Regions from separate parts of the Phytobacter sp. V69 genome, predicted to be linked through region 2. Evidence: predicted binding sites of a transcription regulator. Region 2 holds the regulator's gene; the other holds the start of a gene.
What was found. Region 2 encodes sigma-54, which starts transcription at its own class of promoters, with help from an activator protein. Its sites were predicted from a motif close to GTTGGCACANNTTTCGCTNT; they were not measured.

Region 1 (3,164 bases), on a different contig from region 2:
AGGTGCCGATACGGATAAAACACTGGGCGTCGTTACGCAGCAGGGTGCCGAACATCGCGCCACGGAACAGATGCGCGCGCTCCTTCACCCAGTCAAAAAAGGCGTCGATACCTATCTTATCCACCCCGGTCTGGCGCAGGTTGCGGATATCAATACGGGTGCTATTGATGCACTCCCACACTTCCGATGAGAGGCTGCCGCGCACGGCGTGGGCGTTGTTCCAGGCCATCTCAATACAGCTAAAAATGCTGCTGGGATTGTTGCTGTCGAGGGCAAAGAAATTGAGCAAGTTGTTCATGCTGAATCGGGCGTAACGTTCCCGAAACAGTTCATGCCCGAATGTCAGGTTCAGCGGCAGGGCTAAATCATGCTGCTGTTGGCTGTGGCGCGGCATCATCGACAATTTGTAGGTCACGTCGAGGACGCGGGCAAAACTCTCTGCCCGTTCCAGATAACGGGCCATCCAGTACAGTTCGCTGGCTGTGCGGCTTAACATTATTCGTCCTCCTCCATCACCCAGGTGTCTTTCGTGCCACCCCCTTGCGAGGAGTTCACCACCAGCGAACCTTCGGTCAGCGCCACGCGGGTCAGCCCGCCGGGCACCAGTCTTATCTCCTCGCCGCAGAGGGCGAACGGACGTAGATCAATGTGGCGTGGGGCCAGCCCTTCCTCGACAAAGGTCGGGCAAGTGGAGAGCGCCAGCGTATTTTGTGCAATGTAGTTACCGGGGTTCGCCAGCAAACGCTGACGGAAGGCGTCGATTTGCGCCTGAGTTGAGCGAGGTCCGACCAGCATGCCGTAGCCGCCCGCGCCGTGAACCTCTTTCACCACCATCTCATCCAGATGGGCCAGCACGTAGCTCAGGTCTTCGGCTTTGCGGCACTGCCAGGTGGGAATGTTGCCGAGGATCGGTTCCTCAGAAAGGTAAAAGCGGATCATCTCCGGGACGTACGGATAGATGGATTTATCGTCCGCCACCCCGGTGCCAATCGCATTGGCCAGCACCACGCCGCCCGCACGATAGACCGACAGCAGCCCCGGTACGCCCAGCATTGAATCGGAACGAAACGCCAGCGGGTCGAGGAAGGCATCGTCAATTCGGCGATAGATAACATCTACCCGGCACGGGCCTTCGGTGGTGCGCATATAGACACCGCCTTCTTTGACGAACAGGTCGGCGCTTTCGACCAGCTCCACCCCCATCTGTTGGGCAAGGAAACTGTGTTCAAAATAGGCGCTGTTAAAACGCCCGGGCGTCAGTACCACCACGCAGGGGTCATCAACCCAGGTGCTTTCACGCAGGGTTTGTAGCAGGTAGCTGGGGTAACGCTCGACGGGGGCGATATGCGAACTGGCGAACATTTCCGGGTAGAGGCGCATCATCATCTTGCGGTTTTCCAGCATATAAGAGACGCCGGACGGGGTACGCAGATTGTCTTCCAGCACGTAATAGTGCCCGTCGCTGTCGCGGACCATATCAATCCCGGTGATATGGGCATAAATGTTGTTGTGCAGGTCGACGCCCTGCATGCAGGGTTGATATTGCTCGTTAGCAAGCACTTGCTCACGGGGGACAATACCGGCATTGAGAATATGCTGGTGGTGGTAGATATCGTACAGGAAGGCGTTGAGTGCCTTCACTCGCTGACGTATTCCGGCATCAAGCATCCGCCATTCATGGGCCGGAATGATGCGCGGCACGCTGTCGAACGGAATTAAACGCTCCGTTCCCCCCTCTTCACCGTAAACGTTAAACGTAATACCGACGCGGTGAAACAGCAGTTCTGCCTGCTCTTTCTTCTGGCGAATGGCGTGCTGGTCGGTGTGCTGTAACCAGTGCCACCAGGCGTCATAGTGCTGGCGTTGCGTGCCTTCTGCGGTGAGCATCTCATCGTAGTATGGCGCGGTCGGAAGCGTCATTTTTATCATTGTCATCCCCTGCATTCCGTTTGATGAAGATATAGTCAAAATGCAGAAACCATGCCAGCGCACCAAAAGCACGGCTTATCACGGTATCGCGGGGTGGGGTGCACCGTAATGAGGAGCAAGCGACGAAAAAGTGCACCACAATGGCGTACAAGCGGCAGAAAGGGACGGAAGATGGTGCAAGTGTAAAGACGACTGCACCAGGACTTTAAAAGGTATAAAATAAATACCTCTTTAAGGAGGGGTGATGACGGGAAAACGCATTAGCCGCGAAAAACTGACCATCCGCAAAATGATTGCGCTCTACCTGCAGCGCTGTCCACAGGCGGTGGCAGATGAGGCGCACTACCAGGCGCTGAATGATTACGCGGATAAACGGCTGGATAAATGTGTGTTTGGCGAAGAGAAACCGGCCTGCAAACAATGTCCTGTGCACTGTTATCAGCCTGCAAAGCGTGACGAGATGAAGCAGATTATGCGCTGGGCCGGGCCGAGGATGCTGTGGCGCCACCCGATTTTGACCCTCCGTCATCTGATTGATGACAAACGTCCTGTTCCCGAGCTGCCGGAAAAATACCGCCCAAAAAAATAACGCCGTGGCGAGCACGGCGTGATGATTTTCTTACGCGCGCGTGGCAATAAGAATGGAAGAGGCTTTGACCAGAGCAATAACGCGTTTGCCCGGCGCCAGTTGCAGTTCTTCACAGCTTTCGTTAGTCACCACCGCCACCACTTCAAAACCAGCGTCGGTTGCCACGTGCACGGTCGCGTTCACCGCGCCTTCGGTTACGGAACTGACCGCACCGGCAAACTGATTGCGGGCAGAGAATTTCAGGCCGCAATCTTCCGTTGCCAGCATCACCCACGGCGCTTTAATCAGCGCGATCGCTTCTTTACCCGGATTCAGGCCCAACGCTTCTTTACTGCTGGATGTCACGATGGCGATCAGCTTTGCGCCACCGTCCAGGGTTAATTCCACTTCATCGTTAACCGCACCGTGCGCGGTTGCACTGACTTTACCGACGAGTTGATTACGAGCTGAAACTGCCATGTTGCCTCCAGATAAGTAAGATAAACATTCGTGCAGGCCTGCAACCGGCATCCATAACCCTTTTATTATTATGGAACTCTCCATAACCTAGGCAGACCTGAGTGATCACTATAGCGCACCCGCACAAACAAGAAATTAACAAATACGGGGTAGGGGCTCGGCGTGCGGTAAATCCAGAATCCGCTTC
Region 2 (3,164 bases):
AACCCCATATCTTCCAGGGCGCGCAGGGCCACTGACTTACCTGAACCCGAACGACCACTTACGATCATCAGGACCATGGGCCAATTCTCCTCAGAGCCAATGATAAAAGTGGGTCTGTTGCGTTACGCATCATCGTTTTCGCCTTCTGTCAGCGTGATGATTTGGTACAACTCTTCATCGCTTTGCGCTGAGCGCAGACGGCGACAAATGGTTTTGTCCGCCAGACGTTTTGCCACTAAAGAGAGCGTATGCAGGTGGGTTTTGGTCTGATCGGCAGGAACCAGTAGTGCAAAGAGCAGATCGACTGGCTGGTTATCAATGGCATCAAAGGCGATAGGTGTTTCCAGCTGCACAAAAACGCCCACGGCGCGAAGGGTATCTTCTTCGAGCTTACCGTGAGGGATCGCGATACCGTTACCAATACCGGTACTGCCCATTTTCTCGCGCGTCAGGATCGCTTCGAAAACCACTTGTGGTGGCAGGCTCAACTGTTTTGCAGCCATTTCACTGATGATTTCCAGCGCACGTTTTTTGCTCTGGCAGTGAACGCCACTACGGGTACATTCCTGGTTAAGGACATTGCTCAATTGAAGAGCGGAATCGTTGTTCATCATAATTTCACCTAAGCATCGCCAGTGCAGACACCCTGCCGGGTTACGACAGGGTGATACGCGCCAGACGAGAGCCCGGACAATTAGTGTTGTTTCAGTTTATCTTTATGCTTCGTAAGTTGCCGCGCCAGTTTATCAATTAAAACGTCGATGGCAGCGTACATGTCTTGACCTTCCGCACTCGCATGAATCTCACCCCCGTTCACATGCAGGGTTGCGTCCGAGATATGAGTCACTTTCTCCACTTTCAACACAACATAGACCTGATTGATCCTTTCGAAATACTGTTCGAGTTTGGCAAATTTCGCGGTGACGAATTCGCGCAGGGACTCGGTTATCTCGACGTTATGTCCTGTGATGTTAAGCTGCATAGTGTCTTCCTTATCGGTTAGGTCACACCAGCTGTTTACGCTGATTAGACGGCGGAATGGATAAAGACTCTCGATACTTCGCAACGGTTCGCCGCGCTACCATAATGCCCTGGTCAGAGAGCATGGTAGTCAGCTTACTGTCGCTCAACGGCTTCGCAGGATTCTCTGCGGCAATTAATTTCTTCACCAGTGCCCGGATAGCCGTTGACGAGGCTTCGCCGCCGCCTTCGGTATTCACATGGCTGGAGAAGAAATACTTAAGCTCAAAGATGCCACGCGGACTGTGCAGATATTTTTGGGTCGTGACACGGGAAATCGTGGATTCGTGCATCTCGACGGCCTGAGCGATATCCGCCAGCACCATCGGTTTCATAAACTCTTCGCCCTGTTCGAAGAACGCCTGCTGCTGTTCAACAATGCAGCGGCTTACCCTCAACAGGGTATCATTTCGGCTCTCAAGGCTTTTGATCAGCCATTTCGCTTCCTGCAGATTACTGCGGATAAACTGGCTGTCGGCATCGTTACGTGCACCACCGCACATGGAGGCGTAGTGCTGGTTGATTTGCAGACGCGGAATGCTGTCGGAGTTTAGCTCGACCGTCCAGCGCCCGTTGTGCTTGCGGACCAGAACGTCAGGAATGACATATTCTGGTTCACCCGTCTGGATTGACTGGCCGGGGCGTGGGTCGAGAGACTGGATTAAATTGACTGCCTCTTTCAGCACCTCTTCTTTCAGGCGCGTCACACGCATCAGCGTGCGGAAGTCGTGATTGGCGAGCAGATCCAGATGATCGCTGATAATTAAACGCGCTTCATCGCACCAGGGCGTATCCCTGGCAAACTGAGAAAGCTGGATCAACAGGCAATCGCGCAGATCTTTAGCGGCAACGCCGACCGGATCGAAACGCTGGATACGTTTCAGCACCGCTTCGACTTCATCCATGCCGATCTCTTCATCGCCCATACTTTCCAGAATATCTTCCAGCGGAACGGTGAGATAACCCGTGTCATCAACGGCGTCGACAATGGAGGTCGCTATGGCACGATCGGTGTCTGAGAATGGCGTGAGTCCCACCTGCCACATCAGGTAATCCTGCAGCGACTGGGTGGTTTCGCCCTGATAAATGGGGAGTTCATCGTCAAGATAATCGGTGCTGCTGCCGGAAGGGGTGCCCGCAGTATAGATTTCGTCCCAGCTGGCATCCAGCGGCAGCTCTTCGGGCATCTCTTTTTGCTCGAGGGCGTCGACGGTATCAAGGCTTTCATTATCCTGGGATTGTTGCGCATCCACTTCTTCGTGAAGATCGGTTTGCTCAAGCAATGGGTTACTCTCCAGAGCTTGCTGGAGTTCTTGCTGGAGTTCCAACGTGGACAGCTGCAGCAGGCGGATGGCCTGTTGCAGCTGTGGCGTCATGGCTAGCTGTTGGCTAAGCCGTAATTGCAAACCTTGCTTCATATTCAGAGCAGTACTCTCCGACTAAACACGTCAATAAACCCTACCCTATCAGAGTCTGAAGTCTTCCCCAAGATATACGCGCTTAACGTGTTCGTCTTCAAGGATTTGCTGAGGCGTGCCGTGCGCGATCAAATGGCCCTGACTGACGATATAAGCCCGTTCACAAACCGCCAGCGTCTCACGAACGTTGTGGTCGGTAATCAACACGCCAAGCCCGCTATCGCGCAGGTGCTCAATGATGCGTTTGATATCAATAACCGATATCGGGTCAACGCCGGCAAAAGGTTCATCCAGCAGGATAAATTTAGGGTTTGCAGCCAGCGCACGGGCGATTTCAACACGGCGGCGTTCACCACCGGAAAGCGCCTGGCCCATATTGTCGCGCAGATGCTCAATATGGAACTCTTCCATCAGCTCGTTCGCTCGATCCACGCGCTGTTCAGACGTCAGATCATCACGAATCTGCAGGACTGCCATCAGATTGTCAAATACGCTCAGGCGGCGGAAAATCGAGGCTTCCTGCGGTAAATAACCAATGCCACGACGCGCTCGCGCATGCAGTGGCAGCAGGCTGATATCTTCATCGTCGATGATGATATTGCCCGCATCGCGCGACACGATACCCACGACCATGTAGAACGTTGTGGTTTTACCTGCACCGTTAGGTCCGAGCAGCCCGACAATTTCGCCTGAATTAACGGTCAGACTGACATCTTCCACCACACG

Region 1: a site for sigma-54 is predicted at 1,969-1,988, ahead of ACSZPU_RS02805 (circularly permuted type 2 ATP-grasp protein). Genes of this name have one in related genera too.

Annotation. Positions count from the first base shown of each region.
Region 1 is NZ_CBFFRL010000011.1:2,663-5,826, forward strand. Features, by position in the region: gene ACSZPU_RS02800 (alpha-E domain-containing protein) at 1-496, opposite strand, end outside; gene ACSZPU_RS02805 (circularly permuted type 2 ATP-grasp protein) at 496-1,929, opposite strand; gene ACSZPU_RS02810 (nitrous oxide-stimulated promoter family protein) at 2,174-2,518, shown strand; gene ACSZPU_RS02815 (TOBE domain-containing protein) at 2,549-2,977, opposite strand; gene hypE (hydrogenase expression/formation protein HypE) at 3,113-3,164, opposite strand, start outside.
Region 2 is NZ_CBFFRL010000002.1:51,616-54,779, forward strand. Features, by position in the region: gene rapZ (RNase adapter RapZ) at 1-77, opposite strand, end outside; gene ptsN (PTS IIA-like nitrogen regulatory protein PtsN) at 123-614, opposite strand; gene hpf (ribosome hibernation promoting factor) at 695-982, opposite strand; gene rpoN (RNA polymerase factor sigma-54) at 1,005-2,438, opposite strand; gene lptB (LPS export ABC transporter ATP-binding protein) at 2,487-3,164, opposite strand, start outside.